4 regions of the Streptomyces sp. Tu6071 genome follow, and region 4 is predicted to be linked to each of the others. Evidence: riboswitches for the same ligand, from Rfam matches in the RefSeq annotation. Region 4 holds a riboswitch; each other region holds the start of a gene.

Region 1 (5,291 bases), 5.4 Mb from region 4:
AACAAGACCTCGGGCACCGGGACGCTCGTCTCCGGTCCCGACGACGTGTGGGGCGACGGGAAGGGCACCACTCCCGAGACGGCGGCGGCCGACGCGGCCTACGGCGCGCAGGAGACGTGGGACTTCTACAAGAACACCTTCGGGCGCAGCGGTATCCGCGGTGACGGCGTGGCCGCCTACTCGCGGGTGCACTACGGCAACCAGTACGTCAACGCGTTCTGGGACGACAGCTGCTTCTGCATGACGTACGGGGACGGGGCGGGCAACGCCGCGCCGCTCACCGCGCTCGACGTCGCGGGCCACGAGATGAGCCACGGCGTCACCTCGGAGACCGCGGGCCTCAACTACAGCGGCGAGTCCGGCGGTCTCAACGAGGCGACGAGCGACATCTTCGGGACGGGGGTGGAGTTCTACTCCAACACCGCGACCGACCCCGGTGACTACCTCATCGGCGAGAAGATCGACATCAACGGCGACGGCACCCCGCTGCGCTACATGGACAAGCCCAGCAAGGACGGCGCCTCGGCCGACAACTGGTCGTCCACGCTCGGCAACAAGGACGTGCACTACTCCTCGGGCCCCGCGAACCACTTCTTCTACCTCCTCTCGGAGGGCAGCGGCGCCAAGACCGTCAACGGCGTGAGCTATAACTCGCCGACGTACGACGGGCTTCCGGTCACCGGCATCGGCCGGGACAAGGCGCTCCAGATCTGGTACAAGGCGCTCACCACGCAGTTCACCTCCACCACCAACTACGCGGGCGCCAGGACCGGCACGCTCGCGGCGGCCTCCTCGCTCTACGGGGCGACCTCGGCCGAGTACAAGGCGGTGCAGGACGCCTGGGCGGCGATCAACGTCGGCGCCCGCTCCGGCGGCGGCACGGACCCGGGCAACGGCGGCGGGACGGTGTTCACCTCCACCACCAAGGTCGCGATACCGGACGCCGGTTCGGCCGTCACCTCCTCGCTCGCGGTGACGGGTCGCAGCGGCAACGCGCCGTCGAACCTGTCGGTCGCGGTGGACATCACGCACACCTACCGCGGTGACCTCGTGGTGGACCTCGTCGCCCCGAACGGCACGAGCTACCGGCTCAAGAACTCCAGCTCCTCGGACTCGGCGGACAACGTCAAGGCCACCTACACCGTCAACGCCTCCTCGGTCGCCGCCAACGGCACGTGGAAGCTCAAGGTGCAGGACGTCTACTCGGGCGACAAGGGCACCATCAACGGCTGGTCGCTGACCTTCCCGTAAACCCCCTCGCAAGATCTCGGCGGAACTGGACCCCCCGCCGGACGCGACGCCCCGGCCACCTCAGGTGGCCGGGGCGTCGTCCCGTATCAACTGCCTTTACCGAAAGGGGGTTTCCCCTCTGTGCCGGGCGTCCGTCAGCCCACCACTCCCCACTCCCCCACGTCCCCCGGCGCCTGCCCCCGCGCCGCCGCCCGCTGCCGCCGGGCCGGTTCGCCCCGGTGGAGGAGGTCCCGGACCACCGCATTGACCTCCTCCTCGTCCCCGAGGTCCGCGAGCGCCTCGCCGACGTGGGCGAGCAGGGCCGCGACCGCTTCGCCCGCCGGTACGGCCGTGCCGCTCTCCGGGTGGACGAGCGAGCCGCCGAGCCCGTACCGCGCCGCGGTCCACAGCGCGGCGGCGACGTCGTGCGCCGGGACCGGCGCCGGGACGCGGCCCGCCGCGCGCTCGCGCAGCGCCGTGACGACGAGCGCGCGCGTGAGCCCTGCCTGCGCGGCGACCTCGCGCACGGTCGGCATGACATCGGCGACGCGCACCTCCAGCGTCGGGACGTGCGCGGACGGGCGGGCGAGCCAGTAGGCGTTGCGGGCGCGTTCAGGGAGGACACCGGTCGCGAAGAGCCTGCGGTGCGTCGCGTCGTAGTCGGCCGCGTCCGTGAAGTACGGCGGGATCTGCGTGGTGGGCCAGCGCGAGAGGACCATGGTGCGCCAGCTCGCGAAGCCGGTGTCGACGCCGTGTTCGTAGGGGGAGTTCGCCGAGAGGGCGAGGAGCACGGGCAGCCAGGGGCGGACGTGGTCGAGGGCGTGCACCGCGGCCTCGCGGTCGGGGACGCCGACGTGGATGTGGCAGCCGCAGGTCTCGGTGCCCTGGGCGAGGAGGCGGTAGAGCCCGGCGACGTCGCGGTAGTGCGGAGCCTCCGTCGGGGTGCGGGGCGGGGCCTGGCGTGCCGCCGTGCCGTGGGCGAGGACACGGCAGCCGGCCTTTCCCGCCGCCTCGACGAGGCGCTCGCGCGCGGCGGAGACCTCGGCCCGCAGCTCGGGCAGGCCCGCGCACACCGGGCTCGTGGTCTCGATCATGCTGCTGAGCAGTTCGCGCTGCGGGACCGTCACCGCTCCCTTGGGGTGGAGCCTGTGGTGCACGTCGAGCACCCGTTCGGCGGCGTCGACCGGGACCAGGGTCTCGGCGTCGACCAGCAGGAACTCCTCCTCGGCGCCGAGGGTGGGGGGTGCGCTGTGGGCCGCGGGTAAGCCCGCGCCCCCGCTCTGCGTTGCGCTGGCGGGCATGCGGCAGCTCCTCGTGAAGTGGAGTGGGACGCGGGAGGCCCGAACGGCGGGCCCCGGGGCCGGGCCTATCCACTTTGCCGCCGGCGGAAAGGTCGCAGGAGAGCGCATACGGGGCGCCCCGGCGCACGGAGGCCGTGCTTCCGCGATCCGGGGGCGCGAAGGTCCTTCGCGGCGCCGCGCGACCAGGCGTTACGCTGGCGGCATCACCGGACACGGGGTGCCCCGCCAGGGGCTGAGATCACACCCGTCGAACCTGAACCAGCTCGTACTGGCGGAGGGATGTCTTCCATGTCATTGCCGCATGCCCCCGGTCACGCCCCGGAGGGCACGGCCCTTCAGCGCTCGGACCCGGCCTCCCGTGTCTTCGGCGGCCGGATGCCCGAGGCCCCCGGCGATCTGCGCGTCGAGGCGCGCGGCATCGCGCCCGTGCCCGACGACCGGCGCTACGGCGGTCCGGGCAGGCTCTTCACGGTGTGGTTCGCGCCGAACCTCACCATGACGGGGGTCTTCACGGGGACCCTCGGCATCGTCCTCGGTCTCGACTTCGCGACCGCGCTCGCGGCGGTCGTCGCGGGCACGCTCCTCGGGGCGGTGCCCGTCGCGTACCTCGGTACGTGGGGCAGCGGGACCGGGGCCGGTCAGCTCCCGCTCTCGCGGCTCGCCTTCGGGCCCGCCGTCGTGCTGCCGGGGGTCCTCCAGTGGCTCTCGTCGGTCGCGTGGGACGCGCTCATCGGCCTCTTCGGCGGGGACGCGCTCGCGCGGCTGTTCGACTGGCCGTTCTGGCTCGGGGTGCTCGTGATGATGGCCGGGCAGGGCCTCGTGGGGGCGCTCGGTTACGAGGCGATCCACCGGCTCCAGAAGCTCATGTCGTTCGTCCTCGCGGTGGCCTTCGTGATCCTCGCCGTGAAGATGCTCGACGGCGTGAGCCCGGCGGCCTCGGGCAGCGCGCACGGCATGGACCGCTTCGGCGCGATCATGCTGACCAGCACGGTCGCGCTGAGCCTGTCGCTGTCCTGGGCCCCGTACGCGAGCGACTTCAGCCGCTATCTGCCGACGAAGACCTCGCGGACGCGGATGTTCTGGTACACGCTGCTCGGTGTGAGCCTGTCCTTCGTCGTCGTGCAGACGCTCGGTCTGTGGGGCGCCTCGGTCTTCACCGACCAGACGGCGGGCGGCGTCGAGAAGCTGCTCGGCGGGGGCTGGCTCGGCGCCTTCGGGCTGCTCGCCGTCGCGCTCGCCGCGCTGTGCAGCAACGCGATGAACGACTACAGCGGCTCGCTCGCGCTCCAGACGGTCGGCGTGCGCGTCCCGCGCCCACTCGCCGCGGCGGGCGCGGCGGCGCTCGGCTTCCCGCTCGTGCTGTGGATGCACGCCGCCGACACGACCGCGCGCTTCCAGAACGTGCTGCTCTTCGTGGGCTACTGGATTCCGGGGTTCGTCGCCGTCGTCGTCGTGGACTGGCGCGCGCGGGCCGGGGCGAGGGCCCGTACGGGTACGGGGCTCGACCTCGGCGTCGAGAGCGCGCGGCCCGTGCCGTGGTGGCCCGCGCCCCTCGCGTTCCTCGTCGGTTTCGCCGCCGCCGTGCCCTTCATGAACACCTCGCTGTACGCGGGCCCGGTCGCCGACGCGCTGCACGGCGCGGACCTCGCGTACTACGTCGCCTTCGTGGTGGCGCTGCTCGTCTACGCCCCGCTGCGGCTGCGCGCCGGCCGCGAGGCCGCGTGATCCCCGTACCACCCCTGGGAGTCCTGCCATGACCACTGAGCCCCTGGAAGCCACCCGTGCCGCGCTCGCGCGGGTGCGCGGCGCCGAGCCGCTCGTGCAGTGCCTGACCAACACGGTCGTCACGAACTTCACCGCGAACGCGCTGCTCGCGCTCGGGGCCTCGCCCGCGATGGTCGACGTCCCCGGGGAGGCGGACGCCTTCGCGCGGGTCGCGGGCGGCGTCCTCGTCAACCTCGGCACGCCCCACGCCGAGCAGCGCGCCGCGATGACGGAGGCGGCGACGGCCGCGCGCGAGGCGGGCACGCCGTGGGTGCTCGACCCGGTCGCGATCGGCGCGCTCCCGGTGCGTACGCCACTCGCGCACGCCCTGCTCGCGCTCGGACCCGCGGTCGTACGGGGCAACGCCTCGGAGATCCTGGCGCTCGCCGGGGCCGGTGCGGGCGGGCGCGGCGTGGACGCGGCCGAGAAGGTCGAGCAGGCGGCGGAGGCGGCGCGCGGGCTGGCCCGGACGAGTGGCGCGGTCGTCGCGGTCTCGGGGCCCGTGGACCTCGTGACGGACGGGGCGCGGACGGTGCGGATCGCGAACGGGGACGCGCTGCTCACGAAGGTGACGGGCGGCGGCTGCGCGCTCGGCGCGGTGATGGCGGCCTTCGCGGCGGTCACCGAGGACGTGTTCGACGCGGCCGTGGCGGCGGTGACGACGTACACGGTCGCCGCCGAGCTGGCGGCGGAGGGCCGCCCGGGTCCGGGGACCTTCGCGGTCCGTTTCGTGGACGCGCTCGCCGCCGTGGGGGACGCGGACCTCGTCGCGCGGGCGGCGCTGTCGTGAGGCCCGATCTGTCGGTGTACCTGGTGACCGACACGGCGCAGTGCGCGGCACGGGGGCGGACCGTCCCGGAGACGGTCGCCGCCGCCGTCGCGGGCGGGGTCACGGCGGTGCAGGTACGGGAGAAGGACGCGGGCGGGCGGGCGTTCCTGGAGCAGGTGCGCGCGGTGGCGGACGTGCTGCCCGCGCACGTGACGCTCCTCGTCAAC
Region 2 (5,291 bases), 4.1 Mb from region 4:
CGAGCGTCAGCACCGCCGCCGTGGAGAGATCGAGCAGCTGCGCCGTCTGCCGGTAGATCTCCACCTCCAGCGTCGAGTAGGCCGGGCCGCCGAGGATCTGCACGATCCCGAACGACGTGAAGGTGAACAGGAACACCATCAAGCCGGCCGACGCCACGGCGGGAGCGAGCGCAGGCAGCGTGACCGCCCGCCAGGCCCGCCAGCGCGAAGCGCCCAGGGTGCGCGCGGCGTCCTCCTGCCGCGTGTCCAGCTGCGCCCACAATCCGCCGACCGTGCGCACCACGACGGAGTAGTTGAAGAAGACGTGGGCCGCGAGGATCGCCCAGACCGTGGTGTCCAGGCGCACGCCCCACAGCTCGTCCAACAGCCCGCCGCGCCCGAGTACGGCGAGGAAGGCGCTGCCGACCACGACAGTGGGCAGGACGAAGGGCACCGTGACGACGGCGCGCAGCACGCCCTTCCCGGGGAAAGCAAAGCGCGCGAAGACGTACGCCCCGGGCAGTGCGAGGAGAAGGGTCAACGCCGTGGACACCAGGGCCTGCCACGTCGTGAACCAAAGCACGTCGCGTATGTCGCGGCGCCCCAGGACATCCGCGACGGCGCCGAGCTGCCACCCCGCCGAGGTGTGCAGCCCACGCCCCACGATCGCCGCGACGGGATAGCCGAAGAACAGCGCGAAGAAGAGCGCGGCGGCCGCGACGAGGAGCAGCACGGTGACGCGACGTCGCGTCACGGGACGCGCCGGGGTGAGGCGACGTCGCGCGGGACGTCGCGACGTGTCAGCGCGACCTACGGCGCGCGCCGACGCGTCGTGCGGCGTCCCAGGCGACATCCCGCGCGACCTCACTTGACGACCAGTGAGGTCCAGGCGTTGATCCAGTCCTCACGGTGCTCGGCGATCTTCTGCGGCGCGACGGTCCGCGCTCCGTCGGCCTCCGCTCCGTACCGCGTGAACAGATCCGGCAGCGCCGTCCCCTTGACGACCGGATTGACGAACATCTGGAGCGGCATGTCCCGCTGGAAGGTGTCGCTCAGCAGGAAGTCGAGGAGCGCCTTGCCGCCCTCCGGGTTGGGCGCACCGTCGAGCAGACCCGCGAACTCCGTCTGCCGGAAGCACGTCCCGGTCGCGACACCCGTGGGCGCGTCCTCGGGCCGCGGATCCGCGTAGAGGACCTCGACGGGCGGGCTGGAGGCGTACGAGACGACGAGCGGCCGGTCGCCGCCCGCCTTGTGTCCACCGGCGGAGCCCGAGAACTCCTCGTTGTACGCCTGCTCCCAGCTGTCCACGACCTTGACGCCGTTGGCGCGAAGCTTCTTCCAGTACGTCTGCCACCCCCGCTCCCCGTACTGCGCGACGCTTCCGAGGAGGAAGCCGAGACCCGGCGAAGACGTCGCGGTGTTCTCCGTCACGAGCAGGTTCTTGTAGGCGGGGTCGGCGAGGTCGGCGAGGGTCTTCGGCGGGTCGAGCTTCTTACCCTCGAAGTACTTCTTGTCGTAGTTGACGCATATGTCACCCGTGTCGATGGGGGTGACACGGTGCCGCTTGCCGTCGAGTTGGAGGTCTGCGGGGACGGCGGAGAGTCCCTTCGCCTCGTACGGCTGGAAGACTCCCTGATCCAGGGCGCGGGACAGCAGGGTGTTGTCGACGCCGAAGAAGACGTCGCCCTGAGGACGCCCCTTGGTGAGGACGGCCTGGTTCACCGCCTGACCGGCATCGCCGCTCTTGAGGACCTTGAGGCGGTACCCGGTCTTCTGCTCGAACTTCTTCAGCACGCTCTTGGAAGCGGCGAAGGAGTCGTGGCTGACGAGTGTGACGGTCTTGCCGCTCGACGGGCCGGCATCGGCCGCCGAGTCGTCGCCGCAGGCGGCGAGGCCGGTAGCGGCCAGACCCGCCGCGACTATGGCGGCGACGGTCTTGCGTCGGGTGGACATGAATTCCTCCTGGGGTGGCCAGGAGAAGACGCGGCCCTGCCCGCGGCCGGCGAGGCCGCGGGCAGGGCACAACAGCATGAGTGGTGACCGAACTCCCTACCCGGAATGACCCGGGCGAGGTTCAGAGGGTCTGCGACCTGTACACCGGTGACCGGTGTGGTGTCGCACTCTCAGCGCTGTGGCGCTCCCCTGTCGGAATGTGTACGTCGTACGGAGTATGAAGATGTCGCGCTCCCGGACGCGCCGCGAGCGATGCTGCTCTCCCACCCTATCGCTACGCCGCGCGGGGCACCGGTGCCGTCCAGGCCGCACCGCGTGCGACGTGCCTCGCGCCGTCCACGCCACGTCGCGTGCCCCACGTCCTCGCCGCCTCGCCTGCGCGACGTCCACGCCGCATCGTGCACACGACATGCCCTGCGCCTGCCCCGCCGCATCCTGCCCACACCCACGCACGCCGCGTCGCACGCCACCACGTCGCGTCGCGGCACCACGTCACCTCGCGGCACACGCGGCACCCCGCCGCCCTGCGCCGCCGCGCCATGCTCCCTCAGCGCTCCGCCGCCGCCAACTGCCCGCACGCGCCGTCGATCTCCTGCCCCCGGGTGTCGCGCACCGTCACCGGCACACCATGAGCCGCGATCGCGTCCACGAAGGCGCGCTCGTCCTCCGGCCGCGACGCGGTCCACTTCGACCCGGGCGTCGGGTTGAGCGGGATGAGGTTGACGTGCACGCGCTTGTTCTTCAGGAGCCGGCCCAGGAGGTCGCCGCGCCACGCCTGGTCGTTGATGTCGCGGATGAGCGCGTACTCGATCGACACCCGCCGCCCCGACTTCTCCGCGTACTCCCACGCGGCGTCCAGAACTTCACGTACCTTCCACCGCGTGTTGACGGGCACCAGCGTGTCCCGGAGCTCGTCGTCCGGGGCGTGCAGCGAGACGGCGAGCCTGCACTTGAACCCTTCGTCCGCGAAACGATGGATCGCGGGCACCAAGCCCACGGTGGACACCGTGATGCCGCGCTGCGAGAGCCCGAGCCCGTCGGGCTCCGGGTCGGTGAGCCTTCGGATGGCGCCCACGACGCGGTTGTAGTTGGCAAGAGGCTCGCCCATGCCCATGAAGACGATGTTGGAGAGCCTCGCCGGTCCGCCGGGAATCTCCCCGTCGCGCAGCGCGCGCATGCCCTCGACGATCTGGTGGACGATCTCGGCCGCCGAGAGATTGCGGTCGAGGCCGGCCTGCCCCGTCGCGCAGAACGGGCAGTTCATGCCGCAGCCCGCCTGCGAGGAGATGCACATGGTGACGCGGTCGGGGTAGCGCATGAGCACCGACTCGACGAGCGTGCCGTCGAAGAGACGCCACAGCGTCTTGCGCGTCGTGTCGTCGTCGCACGAGATGTGCCGCACGACCGACATCAACTCGGGCAGCAGCGCCTCCTGGAGCCGCCCCCGCGCCGCGGCGGGGATGTCGGTCCACTGCGCCGGGTCCTGGGCGTAGCGGGCGAAGTAGTGCTGCGAGAGCTGCTTGGCGCGGAACGGCTTCTCGCCGATGGCGGCGACGGCCTCCTTGCGCTCGGCGGGGCTGAGGTCGGCGAGGTGACGAGGGGGCTTCTTGGCACCGCGCGGCGCGACGAAGGTGAGTTCTCCCGGTGCGGGCGGCATGGGCCAATACTCCTCAGATACGGTGCGGCGCCGCGCGCCCCTGGGGACGCGACGACGCGCCGGGTGGGCGCCTCGGGGGCGGCGTACGGTGCGCGATGTCGCCCTGCGGGGCGCGACGCGGCGTGAGGCCGTACACGAAAGGGTCCGCCGTACGTCACGGCGGACCCTTTCAGCGTAACGCGCGCCCGGACCTCACCCCGAGTCGAAGGAGAGGCATCAGCCCCAGCCCGGCACGGACCTCGTCGCGAAAGCCGCCCGGCCCTCAGCCCGAGCCGACGAACAGGACGAGCAGCAGCCACACGACGGGCGCCGTGGGCAGCAGCGAGTCGAGCCGGTCCATGATGCCGCCGTGGCCGGGCAGCAGCGTTCCCATGTCCTTGATCCCCAGGTCCCGCTTGATCATGGACTCACCCAGGTCGCCCAGGGTGGCGCTGCCCGCGACGGCCAGGCCGAGGAGCAGCCCCTGCCACCACTGACCGTCGTCGATCATGAACTGCATCAGCAGCGCGCCAGCGACCATGGCGAAGCTCACCGCGCCCAGGAGTCCCTCGCGCGTCTTGCCGGGGCTGATGCGGGGGGCGAGCTTGTGCGTGCCGAAGCGCCAGCCCACCGCGTACGCGCCGGTGTCGCTCACGACCGTGAGCACGAGGAAGAGCAGCACGCGCCGCGGCCCGTCGTCCGCCGTGAGCAGCAGCGCGACGAACGTCGCGAGGAACGGCACGTAGAACGTCGCGAAGACGCCCGCCGTGACGTCGCGCAGATAGCCCTCCGGCGGCTGGAACATCCGCCAGAGGAGCACGACGAGCGCCGTCAGCGCCATCGCCACCCACGCGCCCTCGGCGCCCCGCACGTAGCCCGCGACGACCATCGCGACGCCGCCCGCCGCGAGCGGAATCAGCGGCGCCTTGATCTGCTTGCGCTCGGCGAGGCGGGAGGTCAGCTCCCACAGGCCGACGACGACGGCGAGCGCTATGACGCCGACGAAGACGGCCTTGACGATGAACAACGACGCGACGACAACGACGCCGAGACCGAGGCCGACCCCTATGGCCGCCCCCAGGTTCCGGCCGGCGCTCTTCTTCTGCCGGCCGGGGCTCGGTGCCGGGGACGGCTGCGCGACCGGGGTCGCGGGCGGTACGGGCTCGGTCCGGCCGGGCTCCCGCGGCACCTCGTCGCGGAACAGGGGACCACTCAGCCGAGCGGCCCCCCGGTCGTCGTCCTGGTCGCCGCCGTTCGCGGGTACGTCGGGCACGATGGGCATGGGCCGAGTCTCTTGGACGTCATGCCCTTCGTACACGGGACCCGCCGAGGCAGCCCCCTGTCCGGAGGTGGGCCACGGCTCGCCGTATCCGGTACGGGACGGCGCGTCCCAGGAGGAGTCGTTCATCAGACCTCAAGCAGCTCGGATTCCTTGTGCTTGAGCAGCTCGTCCACCTGCGCGACGTACTTCGCGGTGGTGTCGTCGAGCTCCTTCTCCGCGCGGCGCACCTCGTCCTCGCCGGTCTCCTTGTCCTTGACCAGCTTGTCGAGGGCGTCCTTGGCCTTGCGACGCACGGCGCGGATCGAGACGCGTGCGTCCTCGCCCTTGGTCCGTGCGACCTTGATGAACTCCTTGCGGCGTTCTTCGGTCAGCTCCGGGAAGACCACCCGGATGATGTGCCCGTCGTTGCTCGGGTTGACGCCGAGGTCCGAGTCGCGGATG
Region 3 (5,291 bases), 2.2 Mb from region 4:
GCGGAACCCCTGGGGGCAGCCGGAATACGGGTGATCGGTGGCGGGGATTCCACGAACCGCCCGACCGGAAACGGCTCGGACGGATTTTCCCTCACGTTTCTTCCCGCAATCAGCAACAGCGGGATCACGCGCTGTGATGTGATGTGTTCACTGAGCTAGATGTCAGGAGTGTCAGGGGATTTGCCCCTGGCAAGGTGACGGCAATCGACGGGGTTGGCGATGCGCGAGTCCGTACAGGCAGAGGTCATGATGAGCTTCCTCGTTTCCGAGGAGCTCTCGTTCCGTATCCCCGTCGAGCTTCGCTACGAGGCCGCCGATCCCTACGCGGTACGGCTCACCTTCCACCTGCCCGGTGATGCCCCGGTCTCGTGGACGTTCGGGCGCGAACTGCTGGCGGACGGCATCGACGAGGCGTGCGGCGACGGGGACGTGCGGGTCTCGCCCGTGGAGCCGGAGCCCCTGCTCGACGGGGAGGGCCCCGGAGAACTGCACATCAGGCTCCAGGTCGGCACCGACCAGGCCCTCTTCCGGGTGGGCATGGCGCCGATCGTCGCCTTCCTCGACCGCACCGACCGCCTCGTCCCGCTGGGCGAGGAGCGCGCCTGCGCCGACTTCGAGAGCCACCTCGACGACGCCTTGCACCGCATCCTCGCCGAGGAGCCGAGCGCGGGCTGAGCCCGCCCGGAACCCCCAGGCCGGAATCCGCCCGGAACCCTCGCCGGGAACCGGAGCGACGCCCACCCCCGTGCCGCGTCGGGTCCGTCGGCCCCTCGCTCGCGGCGGTCCGCCCGCCCGTCGTGCCCGCAACGGCCCGCCCGCCCCTCGCGCCCGTCGCGGCTCCGTGCCCGTCGCGGCTCCGTGCCCGTCAGGTCCGTCGTGCCCGTCGTGGCCCCGCGCCCGCCCGCGTGCCCGCCCCTCAGCGTTTCCTGCGGCGTCCGCCGCCCCCGAGCAGCCGCCCGGCGGATACGGGGCCGGGCACCTCAGGTCGCGGCGGAACGCCCCCGACGCCGGACGACGGCGGGTGCGGAACACGGTCCGCCGAGACCACGAGGGTCGCGAGCGCCGTCGTGACCGGCACCGAGGCGACCAGGCCGATCGAGCCGACGAGCGTCCGCACGATCTCCTCGCCGACGAGTTCGCTCGTCGCGACCGCGCCCACGTCGCTGCGCGCGAGCGAGAAGAGCAGCAGGAGCGGTAGCGCGGCCCCCGCGTAGGCGAGAACCAGAGTGTTGACCACCGAGGCGATGTGGTCGCGGCCGATCCGGAGCCCCGCCCGGTACAGCGCGCGCCGCGTCATCCCGGGGTCGGCCTGGTGCAGCTCCCAGACGGCCGAAGTCTGCGTGACCGTCACGTCGTCGAGCACACCGAGTGAGCCGATGAGGACCCCTGCCAGGAGCAGCCCGCTCATGTCGATGTGCGGGTAGAGCCCGTGGATGAGCCCCGTGTTGTCGTCGGTGTTGCCGGTGAGCGCCGCCCAGCCGATGAAGAGCGAGCCCAGTACCCCGATGAGCAGCAGCGAGGTGAGGGTGCCGAGCACCGCGACGGAGGTACGTGCGCTGAGGCCGTGGCACAGGTAAAGGGCGATCAGCATGATGGCGCTCGCCCCGACCACCGCCACGACGAGCGGGTTCGACCCCTCCAGGATCGCGGGCAGGATGAAGAAGGTCAGCACCAGGAAACTCACCGCGAGCGCCACGAGCGCCATGAGGCCCCGCAGCCTTCCCACCGCCACGACGACGAGCGCGAAGACCGCGGCCAGCAGCACCATCGGCGGGGTACGGCCCACGTCCGTGACGGAGTACTGGAGGGCGCGCGGCGCGTCGGGCGCGTAGGCGAGGACGACCAGCTGGCCCGCGTGGAGCCGGCGCGAGGCGTCGGGGCGGATCAGCTCGGGGTAGCGGTGCCCCTTGTCCTTCCCCTCGGTGATCTCGACCGTCGCCTGCTCGCAGACACCCGCCGCGTGCTCCCCCGAGCCCGCGCCGGATTCCGCGCCCGGCCCCGACGCCCCCGTACCGCCGGACGCCGAGGAGCCCGTACCGCCTGCCGAGGGGTCCTGCGGGCCGTTCCCGCCGCCTCCCGCCCCCGCGCCGCCGCCCCCGGCCGCGTCGTTGCAGCCGACGTGCTCGATGCCCGTGACCTTGCCGCTGACGGTCTGCCGGTCGAAGCCGACGCCCGACCGCTCGTGTGCCCCCGGAGCACCGGGCCACAGCAGGACGAGCCCGGCGACGACGGCGGCGGCGAAGGGGACCAGGACAGCCGCGATGACCGTGCGCAGCCGCCGTGAACCGGGCGTCGCCGGGCCGTGGTGGTGGTTGTGCTCGTGGCCCGGGGCTCGGCCGCGGTCCTCCGGGGGCGAGGGGGGCGGTGCGGGCGCCTGAGGCGTGGGAGGTGGCGTCGTCACCGGCCGATCATCGCAAGAACGGAGGGGGCCCTCTGGCCAGCACGCCCGGACGGACGCTAGCGTGGGACGCGATTTGTCCCCGCGGGAGCTCGGAGCACCGGGCTGAGAGGGCGCTGATCTCCTCGTACGGCCGCACGCGCGGCCGGAGGACGAACGCTGCGCCGACCGCTGAACCTGTTACCGGGTAATGCCGGCGTAGGGAGTAGGTCTCATGACCACATCGGACGCGCACACCCCTGCCTCCGCGCAGCAGCACGACACCACCGCACCCACCCGCGCTCTCGGCGCGCACAAGGCGTACGTCGAGGGCGAACGGGCCGGGCTGCGGGTGCCCGTGCGGAGGGTGCACCTGAGCGATGGTCGCGCGCTGACGCTGTACGACACCTCGGGCCCGTACACCGACCCGTCCGTCACCACGGACGTACGGCGCGGGCTCGACACCCCCCGCGCACCGTGGATCGCGGCGCGCGGCGACACCGAGACGTATCCGGGCCGGGTGGTACGGCCGGAGGACGACGGTCTCCAGCACACCGTCCCGCGTGGCGGCGCGGGCGGCCTCGACGCGGTCTTCCCCGGGCGTCCGCGCCGCCCGCGTCGCGCCCGCTCGGCGGCGCCGGTGACGCAGCTCGCGTACGCGCGACGCGGCGAGATCACGGCGGAGATGGAGTACGCGGCGCTCCGCGAGGGCGTCGCCCCCGAGGTCGTACGCGAGGAACTGGCCGCCGGGCGGGCCGTACTGCCCGCGAACATCAACCACCCCGAGAGCGAGCCGATGGTCATCGGCAAGCGGTTCCTCGTGAAGATCAACGCGAACATCGGCAACTCGGCGGTCACCTCCTCGATCGAGGAGGAGGTCGAGAAGATGACGTGGGCGACGCGCTGGGGCGCCGACACCGTCATGGACCTCTCGACCGGGCGGAACATCCACACCACCCGCGAGTGGATTCTGCGCAACTCCCCCGTCCCCATCGGCACCGTGCCGCTCTACCAGGCGCTGGAGAAGACCGGCGGGAAGGCGGAGGAGCTGAGCTGGGAGCTGTACCGCGACACCATCGTGGAGCAGGCCGAGCAGGGGGTCGACTACATGACCGTGCACGCGGGGGTGCGGCTCGCGTACGTGCCGCTCACCGCGCGCAGGACCACCGGCATCGTCTCGCGCGGCGGCTCCATCATGGCGGCGTGGTGCCTCGCTCACCATCAGGAGTCCTTCCTGTACACGCACTTCGAGGAGCTGTGCGAGATCCTCGCCGCCTACGACGTGACGTTCTCGCTCGGCGACGGGCTGCGGCCCGGCTCCGTCGCGGACGCCAACGACGAGGCGCAGTTCGCCGAGCTGCGCACGCTCGGCGAACTCACCGCGGTCGCCCGCGAACACGGCGTGCAGACGATGGTCGAAGGTCCCGGGCACGTACCGATGCACAAGATCAAGGAGAACGTCGAGCTGCAGCAGGAGGTGTGCGACGGGGCGCCGTTCTACACGCTCGGGCCGCTCACCACGGACGTCGCGCCGGGCTACGACCACATCACCTCCGGCATCGGCGCCGCGATGATCGCGTGGTGGGGCACCGCGATGCTCTGCTACGTGACGCCGAAGGAACACCTCGGGCTCCCCGACAGGGACGACGTGAAGACCGGTGTCATCACGTACAAGATCGCCGCCCACGCCGCCGACCTCGCGAAGGGGCACCCGGGGGCTCAGGAGTGGGACGACGCGCTCTCGCAGGCGCGCTTCGACTTCCGGTGGGAGGACCAGTTCAACCTGTCGCTCGACCCGGAGACGGCGCGGGCCTTCCACGACGAGACGCTGCCCGCCGAGCCTGCGAAGACCGCGCACTTCTGCTCCATGTGCGGGCCGAAGTTCTGCTCGATGCGGATCAGTCGGGACATCAGCGAGCGATTCGGGGCGGAGAGCGAGGCGGAGTTGAGCAAGGAGGAGATCGCGGCCGGGATGATGGAGAAGTCACGGGAGTTCGCCGCGTCGGGGAACCGCGTGTACCTGCCGCTGGCGGAGTGAGCGGGAGCCGTCGGGCGGGCCGGGCCGGGCTCCTCATGGCGTGTCCCGGCCCGGTTCCGGGCCCATTTCACCGCCCGGTCGCGGGTTTCCTCCGGTGCTGAGCGGCAACCCGCAGGCCATGACTGGAGAGAACCCGCAGACCAAGCACTCCCGCGACGCCGTGGCCGCTTCGGCCTCCGCGCCCGGGACCGACAATGCCCCGGTGGCGGCAACAGCGTCGGAGAAGGCCGATGCGGCGCTCTCCGTGGCCGGGGCGAAGACGGAAGAGGCCACCGAGGCGGCACGGGCACGTGCGCGCGCCGCCGGAGCGGCGGGCAAGCGTGTCGAAGCGAAGGCCAGGACGGGCGTGGACGCCGGGCGGCGCAAGGTCTCCGAGGTCTCGGAGAAGGCCGTCGCCTCGGCGGGCACGGCCTGGGGTACGGTCCGCGAGCACAAGGTGGCCGCGGCGAGCGCGGGCGCCGGGCTGCTGACGGTGGCCACTGCCTCGTTCCTCGCGGGACGGAAGTCCGGCGTACGAGCGGTGGGACCGCTCACGCGGCTGACCGGCGGGAAGCTGTAGCGAGGGGAGTTCCCCTCGGAGCCCGATGTTTCACGTGAAACATCGGGCTCTTCCGCGTGCGGGGGCGGGTGCCGAGGGGGATGGCGTGGGGTGGGGCCGCCCGAGCGGGGGCGACGGCTTGCGATGTTTCACGTGAAACATCGCTCACTCCGGGCGGTGTTCCGGGCCGCCGAAGTCGGGGCTGCTGAAGTCGGGGCTGGAGTACCGGGGGCGGGAGGCCGCCTCACCGTCCGCCTCGGGGCTGCTGAAGCCGGGGCGGTGGTAGCCGAGTCGGGGCATACGGGAGGCACCGCCGCTGCGGCTCGGCACGGGCCCGT
Region 4 (5,291 bases):
GGGACCCGCGCCCGCTCCGTGATGAGCTGGAAGTTGTGCGGATTGCGGATGCCGAGCCCGGAGCCGATCGGCGAGCCGAGCGGCATGACGGCCGCGCAGCCCACGTCCTCCAGCTTCCGCGCGAGCACCGGGTCGTCGTTCGTGTACGGGAGCACGGTGAACCCGTCGTCGACGAGGACCTCGGCCGCGTCGAGCAGCTCCACCGGGTCGGGAAGCAGCGTGCGCTCGTCCGCGACGACCTCCAGCTTCACGAGGTCCGTGCCGAGCGCCTCCCGCGCGAGACGCGCCGTGAGCACCGCCTCGCCCGCCGTGTGGCAGCCCGCCGTGTTCGGCAGCACGCGGATGCCGAGCCGGTCGAGCACCGAGAGCACCGAACCCTGCGTGCCCGGGTCCAGGCGGCGCATCGCGACCGTCGTCAGCTCCGTGCCCGAGGCGGTCAGCGCGCGCTCCAGGACGTCGAGACTGGGCGCCCCGCCCGTCCCCATGATCAGGCGCGAGGCGTACGTGGTGCCGCCGAGGACGAAAGGATCGTCGGCCATGGTGCTCAGCCTCCCTGTACAGCGGTCAGGATCTCGACGCGGTCCCCCGCGGCGAGCACGGTCGCGGGCCAGTCGCCGCGCGGGACGACCGTCTCGTTGACGGCGGCGGCGACGCCCGTACGGGCCCGGCTCAGCCCGGCGACGAGCGCGTCGAGCGTCGTTCCCGGCGGAACGGCACGCTCGGCGCCATTGACTCTCACGGTCAGGTCGAGGTTCACAGCACGGGCTCCGGGGTGTGGGTACGCGTGAATCGCCGGGGACTGAAGGGGAGCGCCGCCTCGGGCAGCGCGTCGTGCGCCAGCGCGTGCGCCATGACGGCGCCCGTCTCCGGGGCGAGCAGGACACCGTTGCGGCCGTGGCCCGTCGCGAGGTGCAGCCCGGGGAGCGCCGTGGGGCCGAGGAGGGGCGCGTTGTCGGGCGAGGCGGGGCGCAGCCCGGCACGGGTCTCGGTGAGGGCGAGTTCCGTGATGCCGGGGAGCAGTTCGTGCGCGTCGCGCAGCAGGGCGTACACGCCGCCCGCCGTGACCGTCGTGTCCCTGCCCCGCTCCTCGCTCGTCGCGCCGACCACGAGTTCGCCGTTCTCGCGCGGCACGAGGTAGAGGCTCCCGCCCCGCACGACCGCGCGCACCGTGCGCCGCAGGAAGTCCGCGTACGCGCCGTCCATCCGCAGCCGCAGGACCTGCCCCTTCACGGGCCGTACGGGCACGGCGACCTCGGGCGGCAGCCCCTCCAGGTCCGTGCTGAAGCACCCGGCCGCGAGCACCGTGCGCGCCGCGTCGAGGCGCGCGCCGTCCGCGAGGACGACCCCGCGCGCCCGCTCCGCCTCCACCACGAGCCGCGCCGCCCTCGCCCGCCGGAACTCCACCCCGGCCCGCGCGCAGGCGACGAGCAGCGCCCCCACGACCCGGCGCGGATCGACCTGGTGGTCGCCCTCGACACGCAGCCCGCCCCGTATCCCCGGCGCGAGCATCGGCTCCAGACGACGGCACTCACGCCCCGTCAGCCACTGCGCGTCGAGCCCGCGACGCGTGTGCAGGGCGTGGAGTTCGCGCAGTTCGGCGCGGTCGTCGGCGTCCAGCGCGACGGCGAGCGTCCCGCAGGTCCGGTACCCGAGGTCCCGCCCGCTCGCCTCGCCCAGTTCGGCGGCGAACTCCGGCCACCGCCGCGCCGAGGCGAGCCCGAGCGCGAGCAACGCCTCCTCGCCGTGGTGCGGTTCGGTGACGGCGGCGAGCATCCCGGCGGCGACCTGCGCCGCCCCGCCCCCCGGCTCCGGATCGACCACGGTCACCCGCGCCCCGCCGAGCGCGGCCCGCCACGCCGTCACGAGCCCGACGATCCCGCCCCCGACCACGAGGACATCCCCACCACTGGCCACCAAGCCCCCTCCCTTCGCCGGAATGACCCGGATCAGGTTCATACGGTCGGAGGCCGCAGCCCCCCTCTCAGCCCGGTCCGCCCGGACTCCCGCGGTGTGCGCGGCACAGCTTAGGCGGTGCGGGCGCGGCCCCCGGCGGCGGTCCCCGCTCCACCCGGGCCACGGGCCGTCCCGTCCCGGCCCCTCGGCCCCGGTCGTACGGCCTCCGCCGGGAGGCCCCGGCCCCGGTCCCGATGGCCCCCGGTCCCCGGTCCCGGATCGTGGGCGGAGGGTCGGTGTGGGCGGGATCTCTTGCGGGCTCGGGCCCGGGGGGTGGGGTGGGCGGCCTAGAGTTGCGGGCGTGAGCGGAGACCGGGAGCAGCAGGGGCGGGTCGTTGTCGTCGGCGCCGGGATGGCGGGCGTGCGGACCGTCGTGGCGCTGCGCGAGGAGGGGTACGGCGGGGACGTCGTACTGCTCGGTGAGGAGCCGCACGCCCCGTACGACCGCCCGCCGCTCTCCAAGTCCGTGCTCCTCGGCAGCGCCGAGACCTCCGCCTTCGACGTCGACTTCGCCGCGCTCGGCACCGAACTGCGCCTCGGGGTCCGCGCGAGCGGACTGCGCGCCGCCGCGCACGAGATCGACACGAGCGAGGGCCCGCTCGGCTACGACCACCTCGTGCTCGCGACCGGCGCCGCGCCCGTACGGCTCCCCGGCACGGCCCAGCACCCCCACGTCCACCTCCTGCACACCCTCGACGACGTGCGGGCCCTGCGCGAGGTGCTCGCGCGCCGCGCCGAGGTGGCCGTCGTCGGCGCCGGCTGGATCGGCGCCGAATTCACGACCGCCGCGCGCGAGGCGGGCTGCGCCGTCACCGTCCTGGAGGCCACCGGGCACCCGCTCAGCGGCGCGCTGCCCGCCGAGGTCGCCGCGCCGATGGCGAAGTGGTACGCCGAGGCGGGCGCCCGGCTGCGGACCGGCTCCCGCGTCGCCGCCGTCGAGGACACGGCCGTCGTGCTGGAGGGCGGCGAGCGCGTACCCGCCGACGCCGTCCTCGTCGGCATCGGCGCCCGCCCCGTCACCGGCTGGCTCGAAGGCTCCGGCATCGACCTCGCCCCGGACGGCTCCGTCCGCACCGACGCCTGGCTGCGCACCTCGCTGCCCGACGTCCACGCCGTCGGCGACTGCGCCTCCTTCCCGTCGCGGCGGTACGGGCGGCGCCTCCTCGTCCACCACTGGGACAACGCCCTCCAGGGCCCGCACACCCTGGCCGGCGTCCTCACCGGCGAGCGCGCCGAGCCCTACGACCCGGTGCCCTACTTCTGGTCCGAGCAGTTCGGCCGCTTCGTGCAGTACGCGGGCGACCACGCGGGCGCGAGCCGCCTCGTGTGGCGCGGCGCCCCGGACGGGCCCGCCTGGTCCGTGTGCTGGCTGGAGGAGGACGGGCGGCTCGCCGCCGTGCTCGCCGTCGGCCGCCCCCGCGACCTCGCCCAGGGCCGCAAGCTCATCGCCTCGGGCGCGACGCTCGACCCCGCGCTCCTCGCGGACCCGGCGCGACCCCTGAAGACGGCCGTGCGCTGAGCCGCTCACCGGGCCCCGTTCCCCGGGCCCGTCGCCCGCGGGGACCCTCCCGCTACCGCCCGGCCGCCCGGGATGGCACGCTTGTCCCGTGACCCAGATTGATGCCAAGACCGAAGCGCTCGTCCCCGAGTGGCTCAGCCTCCCCGACATCGCCGAACGGTTCGACGTCGAGGTGACCCGGGTGCGCCAGCTGGTGAAGGAGGGCCAGCTCGTCGCCGTCCGCCGGGGCGAGAACAACGCGCTCTACGTGCCCGCCGCCTTCCTCGACGGCAACCGCACCGTGCGGGGACTCGCCGGGCTGCTGACCCTGCTGCGCGACGACGGCTTCGACGACGTGGAGATCATCCAGTGGATGTTCACCCCCGACCCGACGCTTCCCGGCACCCCCGCCCAGGCCATGAGCGAGAACCGTGGCACGGAGGTGAAGCGCCGCGCCCAGGCCCTGGCCGTCTGAGCCGGGCCGCGGGACCACGGTGACGCCCACCCCTGGGCGAGTGGCATGATCGTCAGGTCATACGAACAGGGGTGGGACATGCCGGACCGGACACCGCACGCGGCGGCGCGCACCGTACTCGCGGACGCCCGTCTCTACCTCTGCACGGACGCCCGCAAGCACCGGAACGACCTCCCCGCCTTCCTCGACGCCGTCCTCTCCGGCGGCGTCGACATCGTCCAGCTGCGGGACAAGAGCCTGGAAGCCGCCGAGGAACTGGAACTGCTCCAGGTCTTCGCCGACGCCTGCCGCCGCCACGGCAAACTCCTCGCCGTGAACGACCGCGCCGACGTCGCCCACGCCGCCCGCGCCGACGTGCTCCACCTCGGCCAGGGCGACCTCCCCGTCCCCGCCGCGCGCGCCCTGATCGGCCCCGACGCGCTCATCGGCCGCTCGACCCACAGCGAGGCGGAGGCCGCGGCGGCGGCCGTGCAGGACGGCGTCGACTACTTCTGCACCGGCCCCTGCTGGCCGACCCCCACCAAGCCGGGCCGCCCGGCGCCCGGCCTTCCCCTCGTGCGGTACGCCGCCGCCCTCGGCACCACGCGCCCCTGGTTCGCGATCGGCGGCATCGACGCGGCCCGCCTCGACGAGGTCCTCGACGCGGGCGCGCGCCGCGTCGTCGTCGTACGCGCGCTGACCGAGGCCGAGGACCCGGAGCACGCGGCCCGCGAGCTCGCCCGCCGGTTGCGCGCGCTGCCCCTGGGGACGCCCTCCGTCCAAAGCGTGGACAAGAAGTCCGCGTAACGGGCATAACGCCCTTCCGTAGCGCCCTGACCGGCGGCTACTGGCTACCCTGCCCGTATGGCCTCCGGCACCGCATCCACCTGGACCTCCGAGCACCCGACCGTGGCGGAGGTGCTCGCGAGCGGCAAACGCTCCTACTCCTTCGAGTTCTGGGCGCCGAAGACCCCGAAGGGCGAGCGCAACCTGTGGAACGCGCTGCGCCGCGTCGAGGCCGTCGCGCCGAGCTTCGTCTCGGTGACGTACGGCGCGGGCGGCAGCACCCGTACCGGCACCGTGCGCGCCACGCAGGCGATCGCCGAGAACACCACCCTCGTCCCGGTCGCCCACCTCACCGCCGTCGAGCACTCGGTCGCCGAACTGCGCCACATGATCGGGCAGTACGCGGACGGCGGCGTCCGGAACATCCTCGCCGTGCGCGGCGACCCGCCCGGGGACCCGCTCGGGGACTGGGTGGCGCGCGAGGACGGACTGACCTACGCCGCCGAACTCGTCCGCCTCATCAAGGAATCGGGAAATTTCTGCGTGGGTGTCGCGGCCTTCCCCGACATGCATCCGCGCTCCGAGAACTGGGACTCCGAC

Evidence for each region. A riboswitch is a leader RNA that binds a small molecule or an ion and turns the genes downstream of it on or off. The one in region 4 is predicted to bind thiamine pyrophosphate.
Region 1: it holds a riboswitch for thiamine pyrophosphate, as region 4 does, so the genes downstream of both, STTU_RS02875 (purine-cytosine permease family protein) here and thiO (glycine oxidase ThiO) in region 4, are expected to answer to the same signal.
Region 2: it holds a riboswitch for thiamine pyrophosphate, as region 4 does, so the genes downstream of both, STTU_RS07970 (thiamine ABC transporter substrate-binding protein) here and thiO (glycine oxidase ThiO) in region 4, are expected to answer to the same signal.
Region 3: it holds a riboswitch for thiamine pyrophosphate, as region 4 does, so the genes downstream of both, thiC (phosphomethylpyrimidine synthase ThiC) here and thiO (glycine oxidase ThiO) in region 4, are expected to answer to the same signal.

Annotation. Positions count from the first base shown of each region.
Region 1 covers NZ_CM001165.1:687,251-692,541, forward strand. Annotated here, with positions in the region: gene STTU_RS02865 (M4 family metallopeptidase) at 1-1,251, shown strand, start outside; gene STTU_RS02870 (carboxylate-amine ligase) at 1,386-2,531, opposite strand; TPP riboswitch at 2,735-2,828, shown strand; gene STTU_RS02875 (purine-cytosine permease family protein) at 2,820-4,256, shown strand; gene thiM (hydroxyethylthiazole kinase) at 4,285-5,085, shown strand; gene thiE (thiamine phosphate synthase) at 5,082-5,291, shown strand, end outside.
Region 2 covers NZ_CM001165.1:1,981,275-1,986,565, forward strand. Annotated here, with positions in the region: gene STTU_RS07965 (ABC transporter permease) at 1-832, opposite strand, end outside; gene STTU_RS07970 (thiamine ABC transporter substrate-binding protein) at 844-1,932, opposite strand; TPP riboswitch at 2,008-2,133, opposite strand; gene rlmN (23S rRNA (adenine(2503)-C(2))-methyltransferase RlmN) at 2,480-3,589, opposite strand; gene STTU_RS07980 (phosphatidate cytidylyltransferase) at 3,852-4,976, opposite strand; gene frr (ribosome recycling factor) at 4,976-5,291, opposite strand, start outside.
Region 3 covers NZ_CM001165.1:3,838,379-3,843,669, forward strand. Annotated here, with positions in the region: gene STTU_RS15855 (SsgA family sporulation/cell division regulator) at 220-675, shown strand; gene STTU_RS15860 (YibE/F family protein) at 917-2,401, opposite strand; TPP riboswitch at 2,473-2,620, shown strand; gene thiC (phosphomethylpyrimidine synthase ThiC) at 2,613-4,415, shown strand; gene STTU_RS15870 (hypothetical protein) at 4,618-4,974, shown strand; gene STTU_RS15875 (hypothetical protein) at 5,119-5,291, opposite strand, start outside.
Region 4 covers NZ_CM001165.1:6,039,494-6,044,784, forward strand. Annotated here, with positions in the region: gene STTU_RS25540 (thiazole synthase) at 1-539, opposite strand, end outside; gene thiS (sulfur carrier protein ThiS) at 545-757, opposite strand; gene thiO (glycine oxidase ThiO) at 754-1,890, opposite strand; TPP riboswitch at 1,907-2,017, opposite strand; gene STTU_RS25555 (NAD(P)/FAD-dependent oxidoreductase) at 2,255-3,472, shown strand; gene STTU_RS25560 (Rv2175c family DNA-binding protein) at 3,561-3,926, shown strand; gene thiE (thiamine phosphate synthase) at 4,005-4,712, shown strand; gene metF (methylenetetrahydrofolate reductase [NAD(P)H]) at 4,770-5,291, shown strand, end outside.